DNA from 3 places in the Psychrobacillus sp. NPDC093200 genome. Region 1 is predicted to be linked to each of the others. Evidence: riboswitches for the same ligand, from Rfam matches in the RefSeq annotation. Region 1 holds a riboswitch; each other region holds the start of a gene.
What was found. Region 1 has a riboswitch for thiamine pyrophosphate ahead of tenA (thiaminase II). Riboswitches for the same ligand answer to the same signal wherever they lie in the genome.
Positions count from the first base shown of each region.

Region 2: linked by a shared signal. The riboswitch ahead of ACQKNZ_RS00700 (YkoF family thiamine/hydroxymethylpyrimidine-binding protein) and the one ahead of tenA (thiaminase II) in region 1 are both predicted to bind thiamine pyrophosphate.
Region 3: linked by a shared signal. The riboswitch ahead of thiT (energy-coupled thiamine transporter ThiT) and the one ahead of tenA (thiaminase II) in region 1 are both predicted to bind thiamine pyrophosphate.

Region 1 is NZ_JBNNVC010000006.1:78,275-89,207, reverse strand. Features, by position in the region: partial or broken gene ACQKNZ_RS18265 (DnaB-like helicase C-terminal domain-containing protein) at 1-195, shown strand, start outside; gene ACQKNZ_RS18260 (hypothetical protein) at 916-1,551, shown strand; gene ACQKNZ_RS18255 (AAA family ATPase) at 1,706-2,707, shown strand; gene ACQKNZ_RS18250 (S8 family peptidase) at 2,720-5,269, shown strand; TPP riboswitch at 5,681-5,778, shown strand; TPP riboswitch at 5,838-5,935, shown strand; gene tenA (thiaminase II) at 6,009-6,698, shown strand; gene thiM (hydroxyethylthiazole kinase) at 6,679-7,422, shown strand; gene thiD (bifunctional hydroxymethylpyrimidine kinase/phosphomethylpyrimidine kinase) at 7,419-8,231, shown strand; gene thiE (thiamine phosphate synthase) at 8,222-8,833, shown strand; gene ACQKNZ_RS18225 (DegV family protein) at 9,346-10,197, shown strand; gene ACQKNZ_RS18220 (hypothetical protein) at 10,599-10,933, shown strand, end outside.
Region 2 is NZ_JBNNVC010000001.1:125,647-136,579, forward strand. Features, by position in the region: gene ACQKNZ_RS00665 (efflux RND transporter permease subunit) at 1-526, shown strand, start outside; gene ACQKNZ_RS00670 (VOC family protein) at 704-1,072, opposite strand; gene ACQKNZ_RS00675 (DUF1697 domain-containing protein) at 1,177-1,677, opposite strand; gene ACQKNZ_RS00680 (bifunctional diguanylate cyclase/phosphodiesterase) at 1,923-3,995, shown strand; gene ACQKNZ_RS00685 (energy-coupling factor transporter transmembrane component T family protein) at 4,049-4,753, opposite strand; gene ACQKNZ_RS00690 (ABC transporter ATP-binding protein) at 4,794-6,158, opposite strand; gene ACQKNZ_RS00695 (ECF transporter S component) at 6,151-6,732, opposite strand; gene ACQKNZ_RS00700 (YkoF family thiamine/hydroxymethylpyrimidine-binding protein) at 6,725-7,315, opposite strand; TPP riboswitch at 7,392-7,499, opposite strand; gene ACQKNZ_RS00705 (2-hydroxyacid dehydrogenase) at 7,655-8,614, shown strand; gene ACQKNZ_RS00710 (ABC transporter substrate-binding protein) at 9,140-10,135, shown strand; gene ACQKNZ_RS00715 (ABC transporter permease) at 10,196-10,933, shown strand, end outside.
Region 3 is NZ_JBNNVC010000008.1:46,800-57,732, forward strand. Features, by position in the region: gene ACQKNZ_RS19365 (aminopeptidase) at 1-810, shown strand, start outside; gene ACQKNZ_RS19370 (hypothetical protein) at 903-1,043, shown strand; gene mreBH (rod-share determining protein MreBH) at 1,301-2,308, shown strand; gene ACQKNZ_RS19380 (beta-class carbonic anhydrase) at 2,396-2,965, shown strand; gene ACQKNZ_RS19385 (GNAT family N-acetyltransferase) at 3,124-3,669, opposite strand; gene ACQKNZ_RS19390 (M3 family oligoendopeptidase) at 3,676-5,478, opposite strand; gene ACQKNZ_RS19395 (tryptophan-rich sensory protein) at 5,637-6,365, shown strand; gene map (type I methionyl aminopeptidase) at 6,463-7,212, opposite strand; gene thiT (energy-coupled thiamine transporter ThiT) at 7,264-7,842, opposite strand; TPP riboswitch at 7,906-7,997, opposite strand; gene ACQKNZ_RS19410 (M20 family metallopeptidase) at 8,100-9,164, shown strand; gene ACQKNZ_RS19415 (DUF4870 domain-containing protein) at 9,235-9,573, shown strand; gene ACQKNZ_RS19420 (SGNH/GDSL hydrolase family protein) at 9,899-10,795, opposite strand; gene ACQKNZ_RS19425 (aminopeptidase) at 10,810-10,933, opposite strand, start outside.

The DNA of each region.
Region 1 (10,933 bases):
TTTTTCGGTAAAGGAGTAAATCTCTTGGAGGAACAGGAGATTACAGCGATTATACGGGCAGAAGGAGAAGTTTCTAATTGGGATTTAGTAATTTCTGAGGATACAAGTATACAATCCATTAAAGATCTTTCTATCAATAGCCGCCGCTCACAGTTAAATACAGAAGAAGCTGGTAAAGCATTTAGTTGTCATTGATTATTTACAGCTCATTCAAACGGACAAATCTATTATAAGACATTTAGCAATTGCTGAAATAATACTGAAAATAAAAATATTATTGAAGTCGATGTCGCAAAACACCGGAATGGTCCAACAGGTACTATTAAACTCATATTTAAAAAAGAGACCGGTAATATTTACGACTTAATGAAATCCGTTTAAATGTAGGAACTAATATTGGAAACTATTATTAGTTCCTACAAAAACTAGAGTCTTTAAAAAACCTCTAAATACAGTGATATCAAGGGTTTGTAATGGTTACTAATTGTAGTAACCATTACTTTAAAATTTGATTTTTGGGTATTGAAAATGGAAAGGTTTGATTGTTTTTTGTAATAGTGACTACTAATAGTTCCAAATGTTAGATACTAATGCATTTATCCATAGCCTTAAAAGTCGAACAAACGCTTTCATATCAAGGGTTTGATATAGTTAATAATAGTCACTATTAATGGTTACTAAAGTGAATAAAGCTTAATTTAAGTGCGGTAGAATATATGTATCTTAATAAAGGGATACATTCTTCTTTAGATTAAAAAAACAATACATGAGAAAAAATGCAAGTCTACATAAAGTGTGTTCTTAAATATATTTTATAAATAAAGGAATTTATATTGTTGTGTTGAATAAATTATGTATAAATCTTATTTGTATATAATGACAATAATTTGAATAAGTTTCTTGGAGGGATATTCTATGACTTGGATTGTGAGAGTTGGCAATAATATATTTCCATTAAGTGAAGAAAAATTTGATATTAGAATAGCATTATCTGAATGGCGTTATGAGGGAGAAATGTATGATTTAGAAGTAGCAGAAGAAGTTTGTGAAATTTGCGGTCATCAAAATATTAGATACCAATTTGAAATAGTGAATAAATATAACAATAATACAATGTTAATCGGTTCAGAATGTATTACTAAATTTGAAATTCCTGTATTGAATGAAGAAGGATATGTACTTAGCAATCGTGAGGCAAAAAGAAAAGTAAATAGTGATAGAAGAAAGTTAGTAACAGAAGCTAAAGAAAAACATGTGATTAATTCGTTAGTCAGACTTAGTGCATTAGATGAAAATTTTGATATTGAATCATTTATTCTATATTTTAAAAATAGAAAGGCATTTACACCAAATCAACTTGCTATCCTAATCTGGCGTTTAGACAAAGCTAAAGTCGAATATAATAAATCTAATTTTAAATTAATTATTACTCGAAATCGGGAAAAACAACAATTGAATGATATGGAAGAATGGAAGCTGAAAAAAATCCTTCCTTGCATGTCTTCTACTCAGAAAAAACTTGTAGAACATAAAATTCGCTTTAATTATTAAATTATAATCCCCCTTCTATTTTAGTATTAATGCGCTTTTTATTTGTAAAATAAATCAGGGTGAACTTTAACTACAATTAGTTAAAATAGTAGTTTACGTCTATTATATATATAATAGAAAGCAGCATTAAATTGTATAGAAAGGAGGGGGAATTTTGAATAAAGATTTATATAAACGTTTGTTTAAAGGTATTTATTCTGAAGATGTAACAGCGTTAAAAAAATTAGCGGATATTATAATTTCAAATGAATACAAAAAAAACCATGTATTATTAGCTGAGACTTTAGAAAAAATTAAACAGACTGAAAAACCAAAAGTTGAGAAGCAGTTTTCTAAGCATGTAGTTAATAAAAATTTCGGAAATGAAATGAGTGGATTACCTATAAGTAAAAGAGACAATTCACAATTAGTTACCTACATCCCACGGGAAAAATTAAAACATCATATGGTATTGAATGATGAAATAGAGACTAAACTTCAAAGTATTGAAAAAGAATATGTAGCAAGACATAGATTAGCTTTATTTAATTTGATTCCAAAGAAAAAAATTTTATTATATGGATCTCCAGGCTGCGGTAAAACATTAGCAGCAGAAAGATTAGCCTGGAATTTAGGGCTTCCTTTATTAAAAGTAAGATTCGATACGTTATTATCTTCATATTTTGGAGAATCAGCTTCGAATTTAAGGTCTATATTTGAATACTGTAATAATAATGCTGTGGTTTTACTATTAGATGAATGTGACTTTATTGCAAAATCTCGAAAAAATGGTCAGGATGTTGGTGAGGTTCCTAGGATAGTGAATATGTTATTAACTTTATTAGATGAATATGAATCTCCGGGATTATTAATTGCTACTACAAACTTAAAAGTCGCTTTAGACGAAGCTTTATTTAGGAGATTTGATGACATTATAGAATTACCTAAGCCATCTAAAAAGGAGATTAAAAGGCTAATTTTAGAAACCTTATCTGCTATGAAAATAAGTAAGGAGATTGATTTTGATATTATTTCTAAAGAGTTAGAGGGCCATTCTTCTGCTAATATTGTTTCTATAGCTCAACAAATAGCAAAAAATGCTGTTTTAGAAGATTCTAATATTATTAAAAAAGACCATGTTTCGAATGTAATTAATGGTATCACTATGAAATATTAAAGAGGTGAAGTTATGTCAATACACCATGATTTTTCACATATTACTTTAAAGCAAAAAATAGTAGGAAAGCCAAAATATAGAGGCAATGGAAATCCAAGCCCGAGAACTAATGAGAATAAAGACAATCGTATAAAACATGGCAAATCTATTAAATCTAAGGCTTCAGAATTATCGAGGTTTTGGAAAGAAAAGCAAGAAGAACGTGTTAGAGAGCAGCTTCCTCAAATAGAAACTGGAATTCCAATTTTATTAGAAATTGATCCTACAAGTGATATTAGTTTTTTAAAGGGTTTAGGTTTTGAAGTAGTTTCAGAACATGGTAATGGATTTGTTATTGTATCAAATGGTGATTTAGAATTTGCAACATTAATAAAAAAGACAGATGATTTTATTAATGAGGTTTCTAAAAGATGTAACACTCCCGCTCGAATTTATGCATTTCATGATGATAAAGATAGGGTAGAAAGAATATGTGGTGCCAACTTATTAAGTATTTGGGGAGCGATTTTAGATGATGATATATATGAAATTGATGTAAGTATTAGTTGCTCTGGAAATATTTTTAATTTGGAACAACCACCTGAAAAAGAAAATGATGTAAATGAAGATGAGTATAAACGAAGTAGGAAATATTTAAATTGGCAAAAAAAATATTTTGAGGCTTATCAAAAGTGGGATGATTTGAAATATGAACGCGAAGAACAATTCACTGAATTTATAGAGCATTATGGTGGAGAAATTATAGGTTCTTTTATTGATGGAGAACCTAAATTTTTTGAACTATGTGATAGTTTTTCCGCGAGAGTAAGAATCTCAGGTAAGTGCATAAAAGATTTAGTTTATAATTTCTCTTATATTTATCAAGCTGAATACGTAGGAGATTTATCTATAGGAGAATCTTATGAAATAGGTGCAGCTGATATAAACGAGGATTTAGAAATTATTCCTCCTGATGAAGATGCCCCAATTATTACTGTAATAGATAGTGGGATTCAAGAAGAACATAAGTACTTGGAGCCTGCTATTTTAAAAGAGGATTCAAAATGCCTAGTTATAGGGAAGACTACAGTAGCTGATGAAATATCAGGGGGAGGTCATGGTACAAGAGTAGCTGGAGCTATTCTTTATCCACATCAAATACCGAAAAATGGTACATATAAATTACCTTGTTTTTTAAGAAATGCTCGTGTATTAGACGAAAATAATGAATTTTCGGTTAGGACTAGTATTTTCCCACCATTATTTATAAGGTCTATTGTTGAGGATTTTACTATAAAGGCTGAAAAAAAGACTAAAATCTATAATCATTCAATTGCAGAAATAAGTTCATGTGAAATAAAACATATGTCACCATGGGCGAGTGAAATTGATCTTCAAACTTATTTAAATGATGTATTATTTATTCAAGCAACAGGAAATATCTATGAACATACAATTAAGGATTTTTATAATGAAGGAAATAACTATCCTACCTATCTATTTGATGAAAAATCACGTATTTCTAATCCAGCTCAAAGTATGCAAGCATTGACGGTTGGATCGATTAATAGCGAAAGTTTTGAAACACTTGATCAAATAAGTATAGGTGGGAAAAATGAGCCTTCAGCATTTTCGCGTTCAGGAGCAGGGATATGGGATTCAATAAAACCCGATGTAGTAGAATATGGTGGCACATGGGTAAAAAATAAGGTAGGAGATTCAGTAGATTTAGTTTTATCTTCAGAAGTATGTGTAGAATTAATAAGAACTTCACCAACTGGCCCAGCATATTCAAAAGATGCTATAGGAACTTCTTTTGCGGCTCCTAAAGTAGCATATATCGCAGCGGAAATTCAAAAGATATTCCCTAATGCTTCAAGTTTATTATATAGAGCCTTAATTGCACACTCAGCAAGTTGGCCAATAGCTTTAAATGAAACTTTTAATTCTAATGAAACTATACTTAGACATATTGGTTATGGTCTTCCAGACGTTACTAGGGCTACCACAAATGATGAATATAGAATTACATTATTAACGGAAGAAGATAATATTATTTACGGGAATGAAGCACATATTTATACCATACCTATTCCTAGTGAAATATTAGATATAGGTGAAGAATATGATATTAGGATTGATGTTACATTGTCTTATTCAGCTAAACCAAGAAATACACGTAGAAAAACAAGTAGATATATGTCTACTTGGTTAGATTGGCGATGTAGCAAAATAGGTGAACAAATTGATGCATTTGAAAAAAGAATTTTTGAAACAGGTTCATCTGTAGAAGATGATGGGAATTTTAAGTGGGAAATAGGCGAACAAAGTAATCATGGACAAGCGAAAGAATTTTCTCGTTCATATAGTACATTACAAAAAGATTGGACTACTATAAAATCTAATCAGTTAACAGATAGCTTTTGTATTGCAGTTAGAGGTCATAATGGGTGGGATGGTAACATACCTGCAAAATATAATTTAGTTGTAGGATTTGAAGCTATCAATAGAGATGTACAAATTTATAGCCTGATAAGAAATGAAATTGAAATAGATGATGTTCTTGTAGAAGTTGAAGTATAAGCTTTAAATTTCTTTACAGGACAATTTCTATTAGATTTAGATTTAGATTCATATTTATTAATGATTTCTTATTGAATTATATTTTACGAATAATAAATAGTATATTTAAAATAGGCATTTAAGGTGATTCTACTACATTCTTATTATTTAAATAGTCCACCATCAACACTCACTGCATTGTGAAGCGGTTGCTTGGTTGGAGTTAGCATAGTTTTCAAAAACGAATTCTGATTTTGGAATTCGTTTTTTTATTTTTCGCTTATTTAAATTTAGTCTGGAAGAAGCTCCTACTTATGATATAAATTCAATACATCTGCTAGGGTCTTTGATTCATTTTTAAACTCATACCTGTCACGTCGTGATTATTATCTTGTTTGCCGTGGTGCTTTCAGTTAAACTTAGTGTAATTAAATGAATTTGCAGGGGGACACGTTTGTGTTGAGAAGGTAAAACCTGACCCTTAGAACCTGGCTGTTAATACGGACGTAGGGAGCAAAGTACACGATGATCAATATGTACTTACTTAAGCTCCGCGTATTATTTACGTGGAGCTTTTCTTTTGCAAATACTTTAATTGCGGGGGGACACATTGTGTTGAGAAGGTTAAAACCTGACCCTTAGAACCTGACAGTTAACACTGGCGTAGGGAGCAATCATGGGTGTAGTCTACACTTTTTGGGCGTCTCTATTAGAGGCGCCTTTTTTGCACTTACGTCCACCAATTAAGGAGGACAAAAAAATGGAGTTTTGTGAAAAAGTTAGACAGGAGACGCAATTTTATTGGGAGGCTAGTTTTAACCATCCGTTTGTGCAAGGTATTGCTGATGGTAGTTTACCACTCGAAAAGTTCAAGTTTTATATGCTACAGGATGCGTATTATTTAAAGCATTACACAAAAGTCTTAGCTTTAGCAGCTGCAAAGGCAACAAATGACGAGGACATTCAGTACTTTTTAAACAGTGCGAGATTTATTCATGAAGCAGAGCTTGAGCTTCACCGTACAACTTTTCAAGATTTAGATGTAACGGCCGAAGAAATTGAAAATTTTGAGGTGGCACCAGCTGCTTATAATTATGTGAGTCATATGTACAATGCTGTACATAATGGCGATGTAGCAGAAGCATTTGCTGCCATATTACCTTGTCCGTGGCTCTATCAAGAAATTGGGCAACAGCTTAAGTATGCTCATCCGAATGTACCGCTGTATGCGCAATGGATTGCATTATATGCATCTGACGAAATGCTTCAATCGATCAATAAGCAAAAGTCGATGTTAAATCGTTTTGCGAAGGAACAGCCCATGAAACAAAAGGTTTTAAAGGCACATTTTGAAAAAAGCTGTTATTACGAGTGGATGTTTTGGGAAATGCCATGGACGATGCAAAATTGGACAAAAGGGGTGTATATGAATGAGCCTACAAAAAATTAATCTACAAAAACCTTTAGTGCATTGTATCACCAACTATGTCGTGGCCAATTTTACAGCAAATGGCTTACTAGCAATAGGAGCTTCACCTGTGATGGCCGATGCGGTTAAAGAAGCGGCGGAAATGGCATCAAAATCGAATGCGCTTTTATTAAATATCGGCACATTAAATGAACAGACAATAAAATCAATGCTTCTAGCAGGAAACAGTGCGAATGTGAAGAACATTCCTATAGTTTTTGATCCCGTCGGTGCAGGGGCAACGAATTTTCGATTAGAAACAACGATGGAATTATTACAACAACTTAAAATTAATTTAATTCGGTGTAATGTCGGAGAACTCGCGGCTATTGCAGGTGTTACTTGGCAAGCAAAAGGCGTCGATAGTGGCGTGGGTGAACTTGATGTAGCTGAGACGGCCATGCATGTTGCAAACAAATATAACTGTCTTGTGATTGTGACAGGTAAGCAAGATGTGATTACAGATGGTATCAGAATAGAATGGATCGTAGGTGGTCATGAAAAGGTAACGAAAATGACAGGAAGTGGCTGTCTATTAAGTGCCCTTTGTGCAGCAGAGCTCGCAAGCTGTGAAAATGCATTCGAAGATCTTGCGAATCTACTTCGTGATTATAAACAAGCAAGCTCAAATGCGTATTCAACGATTGGGACATTCCATATGAATTTTCTAAATCAACTTGAATATTTAGCGGAGGGACACCAATGATTACATTAACGATAGCGGGTTCAGATAGTGGAGGCGGAGCAGGCATTCAGGCAGATATTAAAACGTTTCAAGAGCTTGGTGTATTTGGTACAAGTGTTATCACTGCCTTAACCGCCCAAAATACGTTAGGTGTACATGGCATTTTTCCAACAACAGTACAATTTGTAGAAGCACAATTGAAGGCGGTCCTTGAAGATTTTAATGTGACAGCGATTAAAACAGGCATGTTATTTAATTCAGAGATTATTGAGTGTGTCGCTGCTACACTTAAAAATAGAGGCTTACCTCTTATCGTTGACCCTGTGATGATTGCGAAGGGCGGCGCCAGCTTGCTTCAACAAGAGTCTATACAAGCTCTTAAAAATAAGCTGCTACCCATTGCAACTGTTTGCACACCAAATATACCAGAAGCCGAGGTCATAAGTGGTCGCTCCATTCATACGGAACAAGAACTATTTCTAGCTGCTCAAGATATTATCTCCCTTGGGGTACAATGTGTGGTTATGAAAGGTGGACATTTAGCTGGTGACAAAGCGATTGATGCGGTGTTTATAAAAGGGGAGGTTCCTTTTGTCTTAGAAACGAATCGATTTGAAACTAAACATACGCACGGAACAGGCTGTACATTTTCAGCAGCATTAACAGCAGAAATAGCAAAAGGAAAATCTTTGCAAGAAGCCGTTTTGGAAGCGAAAAAATTTGTCCATTTAGCGATTAGCAATCCATTAAATATTGGGCATGGTTTTGGTCCAACGAATCATTTTGCCTATCGTCAGCTTGAGGGGAAGTGTGATGTTGTATGTCACTAAATCTCGATAAATATTTTATTATGGGTACGATTAATTGTAGGCGTGATCCTTTAGTGGTGTTAGAAGCAGCATTACAAGCCGGTATTACGATGTTTCAATTAAGAGAAAAGGGTGAAAATGCACTTACTGGCGATTCCTATGTACAATTTGCACGTAAATGCCAAAGTTTATGTCACGCTTACAAAGTGCCATTTCTAATAAATGACGATGTAGAGCTAGCCTTAAAGCTTAATGCTGATGGGATTCATGTTGGTCAGGATGATTTAAATATTGAAATGTTTCGTAAGCGTGCAGAAAATAAAATCATCGGTGTTTCTGTGCATACGATGGAGGAACTGGAAAAGGCGATTGCAAATGGTGCAGATTATGTTGGGATTGGACCCATTTTTGAAACATCATCAAAAAAAGATGCCGAACCACCAGCAGGGGTTGCATTTTTAAAGAAAGCAAGAACTGACTATCCGAATGTCCCCATTGTAGCAATTGGTGGTATTTCACCAACAAACAGTAGCATCGTACGTGAAGCTGGGGCTAATGGTGTTGCAGTTATTTCTGCCATTAGTCTTAGTGAAGATATTTGGAAGACTGTTAGAGAAATTTAAAGTGAATTTTCGTAGTTAATACAAATATAATTTGTTATAAAATCTATAACTTCATTAATCATTATACGCATTGAAGTATGAAGATAAATATGAAAAGGCTACCTTTAACTATAGCAAGTCCTAGCTAATTGCTTAAACCACCAGCATCAAAGTGTTGCCACATAATGCGAAGCAGTGGCATGGTTGGAATTAGTTTAAAGTAACTAAGCAGACGGTTTAGTAGTGCGATAATGCATTTCTAAACCGTCTGTTTTATATTTATCCTATTTTTAATCAGATAAGAATGGGGATAAGTAAGTATTGTAGAAATTAAACCGAAAAAGAATAGGTGGTTTTACGTCATTGCTAAGCTTAATACCTTCTTTTATCTGTTTAACTTAGTGTTAATATTCCACTACATACGGAAATCTTCTGTTTATTAATCTGTATATTTTCCCCTTTTAGTGTATATTTAGGATAAATAAAATAAATAAGTACGCAGCATTGCATGCGTTATTTGAAGGGGATGTACTATGAGAAGGATAATTTTATCAACAGAGAGTGGAGCGGATTTACCGAAGGACCTGGTTGAAAAACATCAAATTCAAGTGGTACCGATGCACGTCATTATGGATGGGAAGGATTATTTAGATGGTGAGTTACCTGTAGAAGATGTCTTCGATTATCATAGTCGCACAAAAAAAATTCCATCTACAACAGCAACGAATACACATGAGTATCATGAATTGTTTACGAAAATCAGAACAAATTTTCCTGAGAGCATCATTATTCACATTGGATATACATCAAAAGCATCTGCTTCCTTTCAAAGTGCTTTAATTGCAGCGGAGGATTTTGAAAATCTTTTCCTAATTGATACGCTAAACGTGACAGGAGGATTAGCTGCAGTTGTGCTGTATGCTGCCAATTTAATGGAGGAAGAACCTTCCATTGATCATAATCAGCTAATAGAAAAAATAGAATCTATCGTTCCTAAAACAAAGCTGGCTTTCATACCAGGCAGTTTGGACTTTCTAAGATCGGGTGGACGCGTAAGTAACATGGCTTACATTGGAGGGTCATTATTAAAAATAAAGCCCTGCATTGAGCTAAAAGAAGGAAAGCTTGTTTCAACGAGAAAATATCGTGGGAAAATGAGCATCGTAGCGGTAAAGCTCATGCAAGATTACTTAAACCAATATGATATTGATAGAAAACAGCTGTATTTGATCTATTCTATCGGACTTGATGAAAGTATTAAGAGGCAAGTGGATGAAATCGCAAAGGAAACAGGCTTCGAAAATGTAACATGGATGCAAGCTGGTGCAATGATTTCTACCCATGCTGGACCTGGAGGCTTTGGGATTGCAGGGGTAGAAAATTAGAAAAAGTTCTGAAAAAACATCAATGAGTTATAAAGTTACTTATAAGTACCGGTCGCGTTGTGTGTCTAAGCAAATCAAGCACTTTCTTTAAAACTCACCAACATCTCCTATTTACCATATACACTAAACATATTGTGAAGTGGTCGCTAAGTTAAAATTAGGATAAGAAAAACGAATTCCAATGATGGATTTCGTTTTTTTATTTGGCTGTTTCCTAAACATCTAATTACCATTTTATGGTATAATTAATTGGGGAGTAGAATCTTGAAAAGGTGTCAGGTTACTTAAATAGGGGAATACGACTAGGAGCATTTTATTTGTTGTATAAGTAAAATTATTTAATTAGTAGTTTAGGATATTAGATGTTTTTACATATGATAATAGACAAGGAGATGATTCAAATGAAAAATTTAGGATTTGTCAAAATTACTGTCCTCCTCTTAGTCGTATTGACTCTTTCTGCTTGCAGTATGCAAGAAGAAAATAGTAAAGACATTGAAGAGCCAGATGATAGCATTGTCGATAATGAAAACGAAAGCAACGAAAACGATTTAGACTTTGTTACAATCGAAAAAATTGAAAAATACGAGGGAATGGAAATTTCCGACTGGATCGATGAACAGACCGTTGTCCTTGCAAAAGAAAACCAAGAACTTGGAAAAATGAGTCTCTTAGAGAATGCAGAGTTCTACCCTAGAAGTATATATGAGTACAATTTGGACACAAAAGAGTTTAA
Region 2 (10,933 bases), on a different contig from region 1:
ATTTACTCAGCTTGGAGTGGCGATGCTTGCAGCGATTGCGATTGTTTACTTCATCTTGGTAGTAACATTTGGTGAAGGTGTAGCGCCATTTGCTATCCTATTCTCGTTACCATTTGCAGTAATCGGTTCATTTGCAGGTCTATGGCTTGCAGATGAAACAATTTCCGTATCTGTTATGATGGGTCTCCTCATGCTGATAGGTATAGTTGTGACGAACGCTATCGTGCTTGTGGACCGTATTATTCATATGGAACGTGATGGTATGACAATGCGTGAAGCAATCTTAGAAGCTGGGGCAACACGTTTACGTCCAATTCTTATGACTGCGATTGCAACAATTGGAGCACTTGTTCCACTTGCGGTTGGTTCAGGTGGTGGCGGTGGTTTAATCTCTAAAGGATTAGGTATTACCGTAATCGGTGGTCTAGCAAGTTCAACATTGTTAACGCTGATTATAGTTCCAATCGTTTATGAGGTTCTTTCTAAGCTATTTAAGAAAAAACGTAACGAAGTACAAGATAATTAATTAAAATAAAAACGCCTGTGGGAGTCATTTTCCCATAGGCGTTTTATTCAAATATAAGTGTTCCTGCAAGATGCGTGAGCGGCGGTGAGGGATTATTGGCTACTTCTACGGAAAGCGAAAACCTAAAGCGGAGTGGAAATCGAAGAACATTTTTGTCTCGACTGCGCTTTTTTTAAGTCACATCCACTCTAAAATCTCGATTCGATTACCAAATGGATCATGAATGTAGATGCGATTAGCTCCTGGTAGCTCTGCATCGACTACAAAGCTTACTCCTTGTTCGGATAAATGCTCTTTTAGAGCTTCTAAGTTTTCCGCCTCGAATGCTGGATGTGCCTTCTTGGCAGGAGAAAACTTTTCTTCAACCCCAATGTGAATTTGATAGCTACCTAATGTAAACCATACACCGCCCTTCTTTTTTAGAAGAGGTGGTTTTTCTATTTCTGGCAATCCTAAAATTCCAGTGAAGAATCGGCGAGCTTCTTCTTCACAGCCCTTTGGAGCAGCTAATTGAATATGATCGATTTTTTTAAAAGTAAACGACATGCTTCATACCCCCTTATGAATAACTTTATTTTAACGTAAGTTTTCTGATAATAAAAATTTATTTAATTCATAAAAAGGTATAAGAAATTCTTATGTCAAACATACTACATTCTTTCTAATATTTTTATCACTGTATTTTTGTTTCTAGCTGTGCAAACCGTTTGGAGCTTCTTTTCAAAGAAGGCATTCGTATACTTTGTCTGGTGATAGTTTTTTGAATGATTAATGATCAAATTACGTCTATGAAGAACTACAAAATCGTCCTCTACTATTTCCTTAAGTATAGTAATCTGTTCGTTGGTAATTTTCCTTTGTAGAAACATGACAAAGGTTTGGTCATTTAAGAAAAGTGGATGGTTATGTACTTCTTCCAATTCAGATTTCGTTCTTAAAGTAACCGGAATAGAGAACCCATAGGTGATTCTTAGTGCTTCCTCTAACTTTCCCTCGCTACATTCACCGTTATCAAAAATAACGTTTCCTGTTTGAATATATGTACGTACATTATGAAAGCCCAATTCTTCAAAGAGTTGCTTTAGAGATTTCATATCTACTTTATTAATCTTTCCTAAATTAATTCCTCTTAGCAGAGCCACTGATGACATTTAATAGCCTCCTATATAATTTTATGATAATACCTATTTTTAACAGTATTTGAATATTCGCAATAATTATATAACAAAAATAAGTAATCATAAAGAACCAATTTTCAAAAATTCGACACACATATATTGTAAAAATATTATAAAGTAAAATATTTAATCAAAATTATACTATTACATTATGGTTTTTATGTTATATGTCTGGTCGATATGGTATAGTTTAACAGATAAGTTGTTCGTCGAAAGGAATGACAAAGTTGTTTTTTAGTGCTATATCACCTATATATTCTATAGAGTTACAACCGGAGTATTCATTGGTCGGTGTGATAATTTCAATTATAGTTGCCTGTATTGCTTCATTTACAGCGCTATCGCTAAATGAAAGAGTCCAAAAAAATAGTTTTTTTCACTATTTATTTTGGTTAATATTAGCATCTATTTCACTTGGTTTGGGAATTTGGGCTATGCATTTTGTAGGTATGACCGCTATTACGTTGCCAATCAGTATGCATTACAATTGGATATTGACTTTTGTGTCACTAATTCCAGGTGTTTTAGCATCTTTTATTTTTTTCTATTGGGTAAATAAACCAATTCAATCTTGGTGGAAATATATAATTGCAAGTATTTTAATGGGGTTAGGGATAGCAGGAGTTCACTATATTGGAATCCGTTCCATGGAGATGGATGTGCAATACGTTTACGATAGACCTACTATATTTATCGCTTTGTGTATCTCTATCATGTTTACGCAGACTGCTTTATTTTCCATTAAATATTCATCTAAAAAGACAAAAAACTTTATTACTAAAACTTTTTCATCCATTTTAATGGGCTGTGCAATTGCTACAACTCATTATGTAGGAATATTAGCAATAAGTGTTTACGCCCCGAGAGATTATTTAGTCGCAACTGCAGAAAATCACTCGATGCATAATACTTTTCTAGGTGTAACTGTAACCTTTTTCCTTGGAATGCTAATAGGGGTATTACTTTTATCTAGTATGATGGATAGGTACGTAAAATATAGAGCCAATTATTTTGATAATCTCACAATGCTACCTAATCGTAGAAGCTTTGAATCATACATTGAAAAGTCTGTTATTGGTCAAACACTAGCAGTCTGGCATTTACATGACTTTGGAAAAATAAATCAAGAGTTTAGCTTCATGTTTGGTGACGAGGTCATTCAACATTTAACTAAAATCTTCACGGATTACAAGCCGCCATCAGCTCGTTTATTTAAATTTGAAAGCAATCGTTTCGCTTATATTATGAGAACTACTGATGACACAAATATCCATGAAATGCTAATAGCAATGGAAAAAATAGCGGAGATTTTAAAGAGACCCATTACAATTAAAAACAAAAAAATAGTACTTCCAGGGGTTTGTGCTATTTCCGCGGTAAAGGATTATCGAGACCTTCATTCAATCTATTCGAATGCCCTAGCTGTGTTTAATGACTCTTCCATTGAACATAAACATGAAGTAATTATGTTTGATCCGGTCATACATACGCATACGTTTGAAAAAGAATTAGTCGATGGAATTGAAAAAGCAATGATTAACAAAGAGTTATATCTCGTGTATCAACCAAAAATAAATCTACGAAATGTGGAAGTAGCAGGAGTAGAGGTTCTTCTAAGATGGAATAATTCAAAATATGGTTTTTTGTCTCCGGCTGTCTTTGTCCCTATGCTAGAGGAAAATTCGAAGATGGAAATGGTTACGGACTGGATTGTAGAACAGGCTTGTAAACAAATGTACCAATGGAAGAAAGAAAATATTTCACTAGGAAAAGTAGCGATTAATATACCTGGACATTATGTTACCTCTTCAGCTCTACTAAAACGTTTGATAAGTATTACAAGTAGTTATGAAATCTGTCCAAATGAAATAGAGTTAGAAATTACGGAAACTAGCTTTGTAAGTAATATTGAAGAAGCAATGCGGGCGGTAGGAGTATTTAGGGAGAAAGGTTTCTCTGTTGCCCTGGATGACTTTGGAACAGGGGTATCCTCACTTTCTTATTTAAAGCAAATACCAATCTCTACCTTAAAGATTGACAAAACATTTATTGAGGAAGTTCCAAATTCTCATAAAGATTCTTTAATAGTACAGGCTATTATTGCACTAGGGACGTCACTCGGACTAGAAATAGTCTTTGAAGGAGTGGAAACAAAAGAACAGGTAGGATTTTTAAGGGCATCCTGCGAAAATCCTATTTTACAAGGTTATTATTTTGCTAAACCTATGCGAGCAGAAGAACTATTTCATTGGCAAGAGAATATAAAACAAAAGTTTGCTGATAAAATATGATTGTATTTAAAGGAAGAGAGTGTCACCCAAGTCTGGTGTCACTCTCTTTGTTTTTACGCTAACCAAAAATTACTGAAACAACTGATTAATAATAAACCAATAAACAAGAATGCTAACATGAAATCATTCTTTTCAATAGTAACCTTATGATAAAAAAACCTTCTTGGTTCTCCTGTGAAACCCCTTGCTTCCATAGCAAATGCAACTTTCTCCGCTTTACGAACAGCTCCAGCGAGCATGGGGATTAGTACGCGCCGTAAACCTATTATTCTCTTGAAAATATTTGATTGGTCATCCAATCCCCTAAGTTTCTGTACCTGTTGAACTAGTATAAATTCATCCTTTAAGAGGGGTAGAAATTGATAACCAACCATAATTCCGTAAGCAATTTTTGGAGATAGTTTTAACTGCTGCATTAGGCTACGTATAAATATAATTGGATCGGTAGTTAAAGCAAATAACAAGCTTAGGCTAGAAAAAGCTAAAACGCGAAAGCTTAGGGACAAGGCGTGATTCAGTTGACTCATAGTTATTTCAACAGAACCGATAGACCAAAGAACAGGACCAGTCCTACTGTCTGCAAATAAAAGAGTAGTCCAAAGATAGCCAAATGCTGCTATAAAAAATGGTAGCATCAGTAAGCCCCATTTTCTCCAGGATATATGGCTTAAAAACATTTGCACCACAATAATACTTAACCAAAAAACAAGTGGAGTCCATGGATTGAAAAAAAACGCAAGTGTCAGCATGCAAATCATTACTATCACAAACTTAACAGACGGATTCATCCTATGTAGGCTAGTGTGCATAGAGAGCACCTCGTCTAGGTGAGAGTAATTGATGTTCTAGCAGTAAATCTTCTTTACCCCAAAAGCTGTCAGAGTGATATTTTCCTGTAATTGCTCCGTCTTTCATTAGTAAAATGGTGTCTGCAACCTTATAAGCAAACTCCATATCATGTGTAACAATTAGGAAGGTAGTACCTGCCTTAGAACGATTATCAATTACTTTAAACAGTTCGGCTAAAGTAGCGGAGTCCTGGCCAGAAGTAGGCTCATCCATCAGTATCACTTCACGATTCTGACAAAGCATAATGGCTATAGCTAGGCGCCTTTTTTGCCCATGACTGATTGAAAAAGGATGTGCATCTGAAACAGTAGATAAATTCAGTCGCTCCAACATTTTCTCCGTATTTTGAACACCACCGAAAGAAACCTCTTCCTTCACTTGCCCTGTAATAAACAAAAATTCTGGTGATTGAGGTACATAGCCTAACATGCTAGGCTTTACTTTGCCATTAGAGGGTAAAATACCTGAAAGAGCCTTCAATAATGTAGATTTCCCACTGCCATTTGGTCCAGCTAGCACTGCGATTTCTCCTTTATTTAAAGAGAATGAAGTTGGCTGTAAAAAATGCTTTGTACTAATATTTTCCACATGCAGAGACTTTTCTGCTTGAACCATGCTCTTCCTTTTGGTATAGCTTTCATACGGAATTCTATCTTCCTTTAACTTAATTGTTCGATGAAAGAAGTTGTCCCATAGGTCGAGTCTATGCTCAATCGCTAAGATGGTTATACTCGATTTTTGCTGAAGTAAGTCCAACCATTCAATATATTGTTTTGCGGTATACGGGTCCAGATGGGTGATAGGCTCATCTAACAATAATATTTCTGGCTCCATAATCATTGCACAAGCAGTGGCAACCCTTTGCTTCATACCTCCAGAAAGCGATTGAATGATGGAATGTCGATAATCCGTTAACCTAGTTAACTCCAATACTTCAGAAATCTTCGTCTCCATTTCTTCCCGTGCGACGAGTAAATTCTCTAAAGTAAAAGCAAGCTCTTCCTCTACAGTTGGCATACAAAATTGTGCATCTGGATCTTGAAATACTGTTGCGATACGATGATTGACTTCGCCAGGTCGATAGGAATCATTTTCTTTACCAAAAAGTTCTATTCTACCGGACACTATGCCATCGCAATTTTCTGGATAGAGACGATTGCACAAATAAAGTAAAGTGCTCTTTCCACAGCCGCTTGGTCCGGTTATGACGACACGCTCTCCTTTTTCGATAGACATAGAAAAGTTTGATAGAACAGCAGTATCCTTGTCTGGATAAGAAAAGGTGACATCTTCAAAACGGATAACTTTAGGCACGAATATCACCTTTTTTTGAACGCGAAATAGCATATCCTCTTAACGAACCAGTGGCAAGCAAGCCGTCAGCTACAGCTTTTCCACCTAAACCAGCAATGAGAGTTCCGCTAAAAATACGAACAACTAGCATGAAAACTACATATCCAGTGGTATAAACGGCAAATCCTCCTAAGAAATAGCCATACACAAAGCTAAAAACTGCGGATCCTGCTCCCGCAAGCATTAAAACCCAAAGGTCAAACCGTTTGTAACGTGTAGCGGCGAATACAGCCTCGGCACCTAGACCTTGTATGACACCAGAAAGGATAAGACGTGGCCCGACGGCATTACCTAAAAGTACCTCTATTGCTGCTGCGATAGTTTCCGAGATAACCGCCGCCCCGGGTTTCCGAATGATGTACATACAGATAATTGAAACGATAAACCAAACACCAAAAATCCACTCATATGCGATTGGTCCGACGAAGCCAGACCAAATGTTTCCTACATGAAGGAAGAGTAAATAAACAATCCCAAACACCACTGCAAAGACCGACATTAAAACAATTTCTTTTAGCTTCCATGATTTAAGCATGGAGGTCATCTCCGTGAGAAGGGCTATTAATGCTCATCGATAAAGTCATCACTAGATGCTTGTGCTCTTCTGATCTAGCTCTGCTGAAGGCTGCCTCATAATAAGCAAACACGTCATGGATATCCCCATGAATCCCGCTAGCATAATGCATAGATTCATTGAATACACCCTTCACTTTAGCGTGCTCAATCTCTCTGTAGATCACATCCATATAGTTAGGATTGTTCATAGGGTATAAAGCAAATTGAGAAGAAACATATTGGTTTGTTTCATCCTTATTTGTCACTTCATCAACCTTGTCTAAATAAACGTCAGCAGTGGTGTCGCCAGGACAACCCGCTGAAAATGTTCCAGAAAGAGCTACATGTACCCCTGTTTTGGCAGCATTCAGAGTAATAGATTTTGCCACATTAAATACATGAACTTGTTTTCCTCTGATAACGGTTGAGACATCATCCGTATGCATCCACACATTGGATACATCTGTATTCTGTAGTGCACCTTTAATAATACTTACAAATTCATTGCTCATCGGATGTAGGGAAAAACGAAACCCTACAATTGGACTTAAACCACATTCCATCCTAAAAACCTCCCTCAATTTTTTCATAAAAAAAAGCTACATCCGTGAAGATGCAGCCACTAACCCTTATGAAAAAAGGAAAGTCACCGCACTTCCTCACGCAGGTATTATCCTGATCGAGTAATAAGGGATCGGAGCTAAAAAGCTCTCATCACAGCCAAAGTGGGCACCCCTAGTGCAGAAACGGTATGTAGTTTTACAGTTGTGTATAAATTTACACAATTTGTTTTCTTTATGTGCCCACAGTATAGCGTATAAAAATATAATTGTAAATATGGTTGAATTCTTTTCTCTAATCGTCCATGCTTAAATTATCAGAAAACATAAGGGGGAAACTAAATGGACAAAATTTTTATTACTCGAAAATTACCGGAGGAAATTGTACAGCCATTAAGAGAAAAATTTGAGGTGAATATGTGGCACAGCGAGGAAACTCCAATGGATTATGAAGATATAAAAAAGGAGGCAAAGGACGTCCATGCCCTGTGGACGGTTCTCTCGGATAAAGTGGACCGGGAACTTATAGAAAATTTACCGAATTTAAAAATTATCAGTAATCTAGCGGTTGGCTTCAATAATATTGATGTGGAAGCAGCGAAAGAAAAAGGGGTGATGGTAACAAATACTCCTGGTGTATTAACTGAGACAACTGCAGACCTAACCTTTGCGTTGTTATTGGCTACTGCTCGTCGTATTACCGAAGCAGAACAGGATATTCGTGCAGGTAAATGGAAATCATGGACACCGATGCAGCTGACGGGAATGGACGTTTTTGGAGCTACGTTAGGAATCATAGGCATGGGAAGAATCGGTGAAGCGGTAGCAAGACGTGCGAAGGGTTTTAATATGAAAGTCTTATATCATAATAGAACAAGAAAATTAGAGGCAGAGCAACAAAATAACTTTACATATGTGGAGCTAGAAACATTATTGCAAGAATCTGATTTTGTTGTAATATTGACACCTCTAACTCCAGAAACTAAAAGGATGATTGGAAAAAAAGAGTTAGGATTGATGAAGGAAACCTCTGCTCTTATTAATGTTGCACGTGGCGGAATCGTAGATGAGCAATCCCTTTATGATGCCCTCCTAAATAAAAGAATATGGGCCGCTGGACTAGATGTTTTTGAGACGGAGCCTGTTCCTTTAGATCATCCACTCTTAACCTTGCCTAATGTTACAGTCCTCCCCCATATCGGCAGTGCAAGTATTCATACGAGACTTGCTATGATGCAAATAAATGCTAAAGCAATTGAAAATGTTTTAGAGGGACAAGAACCTGATAATCGAGTTGTTTAAAGGAAAAAAATTATAATCTAGGCTGCCATGAATCCAGTATTCATGGCATTTTTTATGAGGTAAGAAGGTGTAAGTATGCGACGGGGATGGCTTATCGCTCACCCAACAGAAAGTGTCCACCTGAAATCAAGCTTACTATCCTATGTCCTAATCTAGTAGAAAGCAAGTGAGCATGCACTTTTCAATTAAAACTATACAAAAGCACTATCTATCAAATATTTGATAAAAATTACTGTTTTTAAACGAGAATATTGTACAATATTTACCTATTTATCTAATCGTATTGGTCTACTAAATTAATGCTAAATATTCAGATTAAAATAAAAAATTAACAACTATCTCTTTAAGTAATTTGCAATATACAAATTTGTTTAGTAGTATTAGTAGTTATAAATTAGGCGTCCTTTAATTTCAGTATTAGGAAGTTTAATTGTTTTGAAATTTTAGCAGTTATTTTATAGGTATTGAAGGAGGAACGATCGAACGTCTAATTTAAAAATTGAATGAAAAGAGGTAGTCAGACTAATGAAAAAAATTATGTTATTTTTTTCACTTTGCATGCTTTTAGTACTTACAGCTTGTGGCAACGAGACAAGCAAAGACAGTATTGAGGTGATTAAGTTTGCTGATGCAGGATGGGATAGTATACGCCTACACAACAGCATTGCTCAAACTATCATCGAAGAAGGTTATGGTTATGAAACCGAGGTAACAAGTGGAACAACAGCAGCTACGATGCAATCACTTGAAAAGGGCGACATAAATGTCTATATGGAAGTATGGACCGATAACATTAAAGATGTCTACGAAAAAGCAATTGAAAGTGGAAATATCATGAAGGTAGCTACTAATTTCGCTGATAACGCGCAAGGATTATATGTTCCAACTTACGTGATAGAGGGAGATGCAGAACGAGGAATTGAACCAATCGCTCCAGATTTAAAGACGGTTCAAGACTTAGAGAAGTATCCAGAAATTTTCCAAGATCCCGAAGATAGCAGTAAAGGCCGAGTGGTCGGAGCTCCATCTAGTTGGGTAGTAAGTGAGTATTTGGGGACGAAACTTGAAACATATGGCCTTGACGAACAATATAACTATCTAGCACCCGGCTCTGATTCTGCAATTGTTGCAGATTTAGCAGGAGCATATAAAAAAGGGGAGCCTTGGGTAGGATATTATTGGTCACCAACGTGGGTAACAGCTAGCTACGATTTAACTCTATTAGAAGACGCACCTTACGACGAAGCCAAATGGAATGAATCAAAAGGAACTGAGTTTCCACCAAATGATGTAGTTATTGCAGTTCATAAGGATTTACCAACACAAGCTAAGGACGTAGTAGACTTTTTAAGTAAATATGAAACTAGTAACGATTTAACGGAAAGTGCATTAGACTATATGCAGGAAAATGATGTTGAAGCAGATGAAGCCGCTATTTGGTGGATGAAAGAGTATGAAGATATTTGGACAGCTTGGGTGTCCGAAGAAGTGGCTGAAAAGGTAAAAGCTTCTTTGAAATAATTCATTACTTAATCTAACTAAAGAAAGGTGGTTGTGGCTGTACTTTTACAGTCCCATTCTATGACAGAATTTCCAAACGTACGATTTCCAATAGGGGATGTAGTAGAGAAATTCGTGGATTTTCTTGCCATGAATTTTGATGCATTCTTTGATTTTATCTTTATCATCTCGTCTTCCATGATTAAAGGTCTTGAGGCGGGTCTACTAGCAATTCCTTGGTGGTTATTTATTGTTATCATCTTTTTAATTGGATGGTTTTTTAATAATCTATATGGAGGACTGCTATATGCAGCATTTATCTTCTTAATTGGATCCTTTGATTTGTGGCCAGAAACAATGACCACCATTTCCATCGTTTTAATCTCCGTAATTTTGTCTCTTGTTATAGGCATACCACTAGGAGTTGGAATGGCTTTTAGTAAATCAATGTCCAGAATCATGCGTCCGATATTAGACGCGATGCAGACAATGCCAAGCTTTGTCTACTTAATACCAGTAATTTTCTTCTTTCCGCTCGGAAATGTACCAGCAGTTATTGCAACAATCATTTATGCATTACCACCAGTAATCCGTTTAACAGAATTAGGTATCCGAAGTGTAGATAAAGAGATTGTAGAATCTGCACAATCATTCGGCTCCTCTTCCTCTCAAATGCTCATGAAAGTACAACTACCACAAGCCTTACCTACAATTATGGCAGGTATAAATCAAACAACAATGATGGCGCTAGCAATGGCGGTTGTTGGTTCTATGGTTGGTGCGCAGGGACTTGGAGAACGAGTACTCTTTGCAATTAAC
Region 3 (10,933 bases), on a different contig from region 1:
TGGTCTGTTGTTGCAGCACCTTCAAAAAAATGGGCAGCCAAAGTATTTTCAGACCTACCTCAAGATGAGCAAGTTCCAGCATTATGGGAAGCAATCTTTAGTGCGGTGAGAGCTGACTTAGAAGACCCAGTTGCTGCATGGAAAGAGCATGACCGATTATTGCATACAAAGGTAGACTACCTAAATGACAAAAATTATAAAAAGCTTCATTACACGGCACCTGGTACAGATTTAACAATTGAGTTGCCTACCGGTCATCTTTGGTGTGGAGCTAGTAGCACTAATGAAAAAGGTGAGGACTTCATGGCCAATATGCCTACTGAAGAAGTGTTCACTGTTCCATTAAAAACTGGCGTAGATGGTTACGTAGCTAGTAGCAAGCCTTTAAGCTACGGTGGTAATATTATTGATAATTTTACCGTAACTTTTGAAAAGGGTCGCATTGTAAAAGTAGAAGCAGAAGAAGGCCAAGAAGTATTAGAGCATTTAGTTGCAACAGACGAAGGCTCCCATTATCTTGGAGAAGTAGCACTTGTACCACATGATTCTCCGATTTCTAATTCGAATCTATTATTCTACAACACATTATTTGATGAAAATGCTTCAAACCACTTAGCGATTGGTAGTGCATATGCATTCTGTATCGAAGGCGGTAAAAAAATGACTCGTGAAGAACTAGCTTCCAACGGTTTAAATGAAAGTATTACTCATGTAGACTTTATGATTGGTTCTGAAAATATGAATATTGATGGAATAAAAGAAGATGGAACAAAAGAACCGATTTTCCGAAATGGGAACTGGGCTTTTTAATCACAATCTGTTCACAAAAATAACTTTTTCCTTTTACAAATCTAGTGAAAATAAGTTATAATAATAGTAATATGAATAGTGAGGTGTTAAAAATGGGCTTATTCATAGCAACAGTTCTTGGTTTCGCTGGAGGTATTCTAGCAATTGGAGCAGTAATCATGTTCTATTTCTCAGGGCCAATGAACAACCAAGATGCAATTATTGTAGATCCAAAACCAACAAATAAATTTTAATCTTAGCAACCGCAATGACAATTGCGGTTGTTTTTTATTTTAAAGCTTGTTACTTCTTATTTTTTTCATTTCATTTTGAATACGTTTGTATTACAAAACGAAAACAAATTAGGCTAATATAATCAGTTCCCTACCTTTTAATAGTCTTTTACTAATTGCAAGGATTGAAACACATGTAATCTTCCATTATGTAACAAATGGCATTTAGTTTATTTTCCATTATAATAACGTAGAGCAATTGAAATGGAGGAAGACATATGTTGTCAAATTCACATATTGGTATTGATTTAGGAACTGCTAATACTTTAGTTTATACGAAAAATAAAGGCTTACTTATAGATGAACCAACTGTTGTTGCAGTAAACACAAAAACAAAAGAAATCGTTGCTTTTGGATCAGAAGCAAAGAAAATGATTGGTAAAACACCAACCTCTATAGAAGTCATTAGACCTCTTAAGGATGGTGTAATCGCTGACTTTGATGTAACAACTCAGCTTTTAAAGTTGATCATGCAAAAAGCGAGCAAGAAAATGGGAAATGCACTTCGGAAACCTACGGTTATTGTGTGTACACCATCAGGGGCAACATCTGTAGAACGTAGAGCGATTCAGGATGCTGTCCGTCAAAGTGGAGCAAAGGAAGTCCAGCTTATGGAAGAGCCTGTTGCCGCAGCAATTGGCGCAGGCTTGCCAGTTAATGAGCCAGTTGCAAGTATGATTGTAGACATTGGTGGTGGTACAACAGAAGTAGGCATTATTTCTTACGGTGGAGTAGTTGCTTCGAATACAGTTAAAGCTGCTGGTGATCGTATGGATGAGTCAATCATTCACTATATCCGTAAAGAGTTTAATGTAATCATTGGAGAACCTACAGCTGAACTAGTAAAAATGACTATTGGATATGCACTTGTTCCTCATACTGAAGAAGTAATGGAAATACGCGGAAGAGATGTTGTGACAGGATTACCAAAAGTAGTAAAGCTATCCTCCACACAAATTCAAGAAGTATTAAGAGAATCTCTAGAGGCTATTTTAGAAGCAATTCGTGCTACTTTAGAAATATGTCCTCCTGAGCTTTCAGGTGATATTGTGGATCACGGTGTAGTTCTCACTGGTGGAGGCGCTCTATTAAAAGGCTTAGAAGAATGGTTAAGTAGTGTAATCGAAGTCCCTGTCCACCTTGCTCCAGAACCATTGCAATCTGTAGCTATCGGTACAGGTAAATCATTTTTTATTACCACTAATAAAAGAAGAGCAATGAGATAATTAAAAAAAATTAGGAAAGTTTCAAACAAATCTTAAGTAAAGTCCTTTTTTTTCGTATAATATATAGATAAAGAAGGAGGAATTACTATGCCAAGTTTGAACGACATTTTAAACTACAACAAATCATTTGTAGAAAATAAACTCTACGAGCCTTACGTAACGACTAAATTTCCAGACAAACGAATAGTTATTCTAACTTGTATGGATACGCGTTTAGTTGAAATGCTTCCAAAGTCTATGAACCTGAAAAATGGTGATGTAAAGATTGTTAAAAGTGCCGGTGCTGTTATTAACCATCCTTTTGGTGGAATCATGCGTAGTTTAATCGTTGCTGTATACGAGCTTCAAGCAGATGAGATTTATGTAATTGGTCATCATGATTGTGGAATGAGTTCTATACAAACGGATAAGATTCTTGAAAAGATGACAGCTCGTGGAGTTGACCCTCGTGTATTTGATGTACTAAAAAACTCAGGTATCGAGGTAGAAGAATGGCTTGAAGGATTTTCAGACGTAAAGGAAAGTGTCTTACATAGCGTTGATATGATTCGAAGTCATCCATTAATGATTCCAGAGGTTCCAGTTCATGGACTCATTATTGACCCTCACACTGGCAAATTAGACCTTGTTACAGATGGTAATATCGACAAAAAATAATATATTTCCCAGGAAATCGTCATAATAAGAGATTTAGCTTCTGATAAAGTCAGAGGCTAAATCTTTTTTATTTTAAATTCTTCTCTACTACAGTGATTATAATTTCCTTTACCCTTCCAATAGAAAAAGGCTATTCTAGAATAGCCTCCTCTTTTACGCTATAACTCTCCTCTTATAGAAGAATACATATAATGGTCTTCCCATTTCCCATTGATAAATAACAGCTTGCGAAGTAAGCCTTCACGAACAAAGTGATTGTTTTCCAATACCTTGATAGAACCAAAGTTTCTTGGAGATACATATGCCTCGATACGATTTAACTGAACATCCTGTAAACCAAATTGTTTAACAAGTCGAACTGCCTCTGAGGCAATTCCTTTTCCGACGTGTCTTTGATCAATAGAGTATCCAATGAGGCCACTTGAAAAAGGCATTCGCTTTAAACTATAAAGCGATATACTTCCAATCAAGTCATCTCGTTCATGTGTAAAAATTCCAAAACTATATTCTCTTTTTTCCTGCATGAGCATAAGTGATTCTCGAATTTTTTCTCTTTGTACACTAGCTGTATAATATTCTTCTTGATGTAATGGTTCAAAAACAGACCAATACATTTTATTGTCATACACTAAATTCGCAAGAGCAGGTGCGTCTTTCACATTCAAAGTTCTTAAGTAACAACTAGCTCCTTCTAAATAAATCAAGCACCGTCACCCTTTAGCATTAGTTAATTGCAAGAATTCTTGGACGTCTTGTATACAAAGGTCAATACCCTTCTTCCAAAACGCTTCCTCTGTAATATCCTCTTGTAGATGTTTCATAGCTAAGTCTTCTACCGACATGACCGCTGTATCCTGTAATAATGCAATATACTTTTCTTCAAAACCTGTACCTTCCTCTTTTGCCTTTGCATAAATACTTAAAGAGAACAAGTAACCAAAAGTATACGGGAAATTATAGAAAGGAACATCAGTAATGTAGAAATGTAATTTAGAAGCCCAGAAATGTGGATGTACTGTGTCTAACGCATCTCCATAAGCCTCACGTTGAGCTTCTTCCATTAATTCATTTAAACGTGTAGCAGAAACAATTCCCTCTTTTCGTTCCTCATAAAATCTTGTTTCAAACAAGAAGCGAGCGTGAATATTCATGAAGAAAGCTACGCTGCGCTGAATTTTATCCTCCAGCAAAGCGATTTTCTCATCTGTCGATTTTGATTCACGAACAGCGGCATCAGCTACAATCATTTCAGCAAAGGTCGAAGCAGTTTCCGCAACACCCATTGCATATCTCGTATTCATCCAATGAACCGGTCTTAAAGCATATGAATGGAAGGCATGACCTAATTCATGTGCAAGTGTGGAAACATTCGACATAGTACCACTATATGTCATGAAGATACGAGATTCTTGTGAAACTGGCATACCCGTACAAAACCCACCAGGGCGTTTATTCGGACGATCCTCTGCTTCAATCCACCCATTTTCAAAAGCATGACGAGAAAACTCTTCTAGCTTTGGTCCAAATTCTTTAAAATGCTTTAATATGAACTCAGCACCCTGTTGAAAATCCATTTTTTCGGTAGAGGCACTAACTGGTGCATCTAGATCATACCAATGCATCGCATTTTCGCCTAGCATCGCCGATTTTCTATTTAAATATTCCACAAACGGAGCTTTATTTTTAGAGATTGCTCCCCACATTGCATCTAGTGTATCTTGTTTCATACGGTTAATAGATAGTGGTTCTTCTAAAACATTGTCCCAGCCCCGCTTTTTATAGGTCGCTAGGCGGAAGCCTGCTAAGTGATTAAGCGCTTTTGCTATAAAATCTTCTTTTTCTGTCCATGCAAGCTCCAATGCTTCAAACGATTCCTTACGGATTTCAGCTTTGTCACTGGAGCTCAAATTGTTTGCTTGTCCTACTGAAAGAGATTTTTCTTCTCCGTCAATAGTTATTTTAATACGAATGTCTCCTACAAGCATATCGTATAATTGGCCCCATGCATGATAACCGTCCACCTCAAGTGTTGTTATTAAATCTTCCTCTTTTTCAGAGAGCATTTTACTCGCATTCTCTCTCCATTCATTCAATACAAACTCGAATTGTGAAAGTTCATCTGTCTTTAAAAGTTCTTCCCAAACTGACCCTTCCGTTTTACTAAATACCTGTTGTATAGTATTCATTAAGGAAGACAACCTAGCATACAATGAACCAACTTCACCTTGTAATAATGTTGCTTTTTTATCTGTCGTATCTTGAGCTAGATAGCAGCCAATCACAGCACTAGCTTCCGACAAATTTACTGCTACATCCCTTAATTCTTCAATTGTTTGGCTAATTTGTTTCGCCTCTTGTACAGCGGTTGGAACTTCTAATTTTTTTATATTTACTTCAAAGTTACCTAATTTCACTTTTACTTCATCTAAATGTTGTTGTAAAGCTGACGAGCTACTGCCACCTAGAAAAAAACGATCAAGATCCCAGACTATTGGATAATTTTGTTTTAACACCAGAAAATTCCCCCTATTTTAAAAATTGCCTTGAAATCTATTATACCATGTTTCACCATGTCAATTATTCGTTTTTTTGTCACATTATTTCTATAATTGAATTTGTGCGCTCTTTATTTGAAAGGTATACTTATTAAATATAGAAGGAGGGGGATCTATTGATCAAAATTATCCTTTTGATTTGTGGTTATATTGCAACGATTATTGTTAATATACTTGCAAATACTCTACCTATAAATGGTCAAACAACTGGTGAAATATCTTCTAGAATACCAGCACTTTTTACACCAGCAGGCTATGTATTTTCAATTTGGATCTTTATTTATATATTACTTGCATTCTGGATTTGGAATGTTATAAGAGAATATAGAAATCAACAGAAGATACCCCTACGTAGAGTATTATTATTTTTAGCAACATGTATATTCAATATCTCTTGGATTTTACTATGGCATTATGAAAAATTTAGCTTTGCCCTCATTACAATCATTGCCCTACTTTGGTTCTTATTCTTACTATATCTAACTTATTCCAGCAATGAGTCCAATTGGAAGAGTCGAGTGCCAATATCTATCTATTTGGGATGGATTTTTGTTGCGACGCTAGCAAATTTAGATTATGTGCTTACTTATTATGAATTTAGCGGTTTTGGCATTACAATCTCCTTATGGGTTGTCATTTTCTTAACATTGGCAACAGCTATCGCTCTACATTTTAGGTATCATTATGATGATCGTGCTATTGTATTAGTTTTTATATGGGCTTTTATCGGTATAGCAGTCCGTCATAATATAAATGAATTATTAATTTCAACAGCTTCCCTGTTTTTAAGCGCTGTCTTAGTAGCGGGAATTCTATTTATAAAGAAAACACCAACGAAAAATTAAGTCGTTGGTGTTTTTTATATTGCCTACTGCCGCTAAATTAACAGAGGGACAAATTTTGTATTTAATAGAAAAGCGCTATTTAATGAAATTCACTCATTTAAATTAATTTAGTTAAAATAATCGGTTCGTCTTTTGTAACTATAATTGTATGTTCAATTTGTGCAACAAGAGATTTATCAGGAGTTACAAACGTCCATCCATCCCCTGACTCTACGATATGTTCAGCTTTTGCTGAGATGAAGGGCTCTACTGCTAGAACCATACCTTCTTTTAAAATTGTTGGATCCCAAGCATCATAATAATTTAAGACATGCTGGGGTGCTTCATGCAGGGACTTTCCGATACCATGACCTGTTAGGTTCATGATGACATGTAATCCATTATCCTTCGCTTCTCTTTCCACCGCTTTACCAATCTGGTTTAGACGAGAACCTGCTTTTACCTTCAGCATAGCACGATTAAATGCACTTTCCGCTACTTGACAAAGTTTTTCCTTGTCTTCGTACCCTTCGCCTACTACAAATGATATTCCAGTATCTGCGAAAAACCCTTCGTATGAACCGGATACATCGATATTTACAAGGTCACCCTCTTTAATCACACGGGAGCCTGGAATTCCATGAGCCACTTCTTCATTCACACTTATACAAGTATACCCCGGGAAATCATACTCTCCCATAGGTCCAGAAATAGCGCCTTTTTCTTTAAATAACTCGCCGCCTATTTCATCTAGCTCCTTGGTAGTTACACCCGGTTTAGTTGCAGCCTTCATCGCTTCTCGTACTTCAGCAACAATTTGGCCTATTTTTTTTAACATTTCTAACTCTTCATTTGTTTTTGCTATCATCTTTACAAGATCCCTTCTTCACTTAGATGTATGATTATCATATCATATATCTTATGAATTCGGCATTAATAGGCGTGGGGCTTTTACGAATAGAATCGCACAAATAAAAGCGGCAAACAAGAACACAGGAATCATATAAGTAGAATTATAAATTAAGGAATAAAGAATTACGTTTTCTCCCTCAGCAAATTCACCAAAAAATAGTATCCCTGATAAAACGTGTGCCAAGTAGCGCAAAAATGAGGCAATTAAGGCACCTATTACAATTGCTATCGCCATTTTTTTCTTGTTTTGATTTTCAAATGCTTTCATATATGCTGGTCTTAATAGACCTGCCAATCCCGCCACCATAAAAGCAATAAAGTAATCGATTCCTACTTGAATAACTACTATTTCAAAGGATAATGGCGCCGGGTAAAAGCGCCCCGTAACTACCTGTAATAGTCCAATCAAAAATCCTGTCACAACACCTGCCACTATACCACGGCGAAATGCTATTAAAATAATGGGTACAAGCACAAAGGTAACACTTCCACCCTGTGGCATCCCAAATCCTATTAAATCCAATATATAACCTAATGCTGCGAATATAGCTATTTCTACTAACAATACGACACGCTGATTTCTCATTGTAATCCCCTTTTTTGACCACAAAAAAAACGCCGTCGGGACAGAGCCAGACATCGCGCGATTGTCAGTATCCATCCACATCCCTACGCAAGCATGAACTTACAGGTTCTAAGGGTACTATCTCAGCCGCTATAGCGACGCCCCTTGTGGTTTAGAATTTATTTGATTTGAGTTCATTGTAGCCGATACATGTTTATATTGCAACCCCTAAAGGTATTATAATAGTAATAATAAATCTATTATTAGGAGTGTTTTGGTTGATAAATTTACTTATGGATTTAATCAAAATAAAGAGTAATGATTTGAACGGAGCTAACGAGGCACTGCTCTACTGTAAGGACTGGCTAGAAAAGAGAAACATATCAACAAAAACCTATGAATTAAACACTAAGCTAATGCTTGTAGCTGAAATAGGAGCCGGTGAGGAAACTATCGTATGGAATGGCCATATTGATGTCGTTCCAGGAAATCCCGAGCAATTTGAACCAAAAATTATTGATGATAGACTATATGGGCGTGGTTCTGCAGATATGAAGGCAGGCGTTGCTGCAATGATGCAGGCTTTTTATATACTGTCACAAGATGAACATAAGCTTACTAAAAAAGTCCAGCTACATATAGTTACTGATGAAGAAACAGGAGGAAAAACCTCCAAACACTTAGTTGAACAAGGTCATTGTGGAGACTTCGTTATTTGTGGTGAACCAACTCATGTTAATATCGGTCTTCAGGCTAAAGGAATTTTACAATGGGATATCCATTTAAAAGGGAAAGCCGCGCACGGAAGCCGTCCTTGGGAAGGAGATAATGCGATTGAAAAAGCAATATTATTCGATAAGGAACTAAGAAATTGCTCTTTTATGGAGGCAAGCAATGAATATTATGATTATCCTTCCTTAAACTTGGCAAAAATAGAAGCAGGAGATCGCTATAATATGGTACCTGATAAATGTGTTATTAGTTACTCCTTAAGATTTGTTCCTGGACAAGACGCTGAGAAAATCACAAAGGAACTAAGAGATCTTTTAGAAAAATATCCTGGTAGTGAAATACACTTCCAAGGACACACCCCAGCAATCACCAATAAAGAAGATGACAAGTATATACAAAAGCTTTTAGCAGTTTGTAATTCGATTAGACAGACACCTACTGTTCTATTTGGACAGCATGGTGCGGCCGACACGCGTTATTATGCAGCTAAGGGTGCAGTAGCTATCGAATTTGGACCAAGCGGTTCTGACTGGCACGGTGATCAGGAATACGTTTCTATATCTTCAGTAGAGGAATATAAGGACATTCTCGTTAGATTTGTATTAGAATAACTAGATATAAGCTATAGATGGATGCTTTCCGTAGGGAGAGCGATAAGTAATAATAATGAGGAGACTATGAATGGATACCAATAAAATTTTGAGTGCATCAACATATTTTTCTATTTTGTTTGCCCCTTTCATTCTCCCGATTATCGTTTACTTCCTTACATCGGAAAAAGAGGTAAAGTACCACGCTAAGCGTTCATTAATTTCTCATATCATCCCTACTATTTTCTTTGTGTTCTTAATGCTGGCTATATTCGCAAACTTTTTACCTTTAGGCTTTACTGGAGATTCTGCTTCCATGTGGACTAGTATGACTACTGCTCTTATTTTTATGGGTTTATATACAGTGATCAATCTAGTTTTACTTATATGGAACATCGTACAAGGAGTCAAAGTGTTACGGCATGTTTAATAGCTCCTCAAATGGGAATAAGATATTATAGAACAACAAGGAGCGATTGATTATGAAAGTAGGAAAACTAGTAAAAGCAGCTATTAAATGGGCACCTGTTGTGTACCCTATTGTTCGTAAAGCAATGAAATCCAAAAAAACTGTAAAACGCTAATTGAACTAAGTTAGAAACTTATTAAAGTTAATATGGGCTCTTCATAGCCTCTCCAAGGTACCACTATTATTTAGAAGGACAAGACTTATTAGTCACCTCCAATAAAAAAAAGCAGGAGAAATCATATGATTTCTCCTGCTTTTTTTGAATTATTACTTTCACCAAAATTCTCTATAAAAGAATCCTCTGAAAAACTTTGGATATTAAATTTACATTCGTCAACGATAGGTAGCCAGTGGACACTGTTGCTTTAGCTTGAGAATTTCCACTTGCATTTGTACGTTGACTTTCTATAAGTTCCTCGAATGTTAAAGGATTTGGCTTTGGCATTTCATGTTCATATACGAGCATACGTGAATTGTACTTTGTAAAGAACGAATTTGCCATTTGCCGGTAACCTTCCATGGTAGGGTGTACATCAGCAACATTTGGTATTAAAGTACTCTCTTTTCCTTTGAAAGACTCTTCAACCGAAATATAGGTTGCTCCATTTTTCTCTGCAACTGTTTGAAGAATAGCATGCAGCTGATCTAACTCTTTGCCAATTCCCACCTTTTGTGAATCATGCACATGAGGATATGCAAAATAGTAACCCATTACATATATATTAGCTTTCGGAGCTGCTGCTTGGACTTTTTCCAGAACTGCCTCCATGTTTTTTCTCACATTATTAAGTGCAAAATTAGCAGAGACCTGTTTATAAGAGACCATTCCACTTGAAGGATTAACCTGTACTAGTCTTAAAAGATCATTAGCTCCTGCGGATATCGTAACTAGTGTTGCATTAGCCAAAAGCTCCTGTGCTTCCTTTGTTTGAACAGTCCTTAAGACATCAGCAGTTGTATATCCGGGAAAAGCTAGGGCTTTGGAATAAAACCCAAGCAGATTTGATCTATTTAATTCCTGAGAGATTAAATCTGTATAGCCAGCATCAATTGCCTGATTTGGTGTTTGGCCAGCTGCTAAAGAATCACCTAAAGGAATGTACACCTCTTTCCCCTTAGCTTCAACTGAGTAAGTATTAGATATTATAAAAAGGGCGATGAATATGCCTATCAACCTTTTCAACAATAATCAGCTCCTTAAAATGCCCAAGCACCTTTAATGAAGATGGGTTCTTTTGTTCCATCAGCTAATTCACCTGTTATATCCATATTTCCACTTCCAATCATGAAGTCCTCATGAACAATAGAAGTATTGATACCC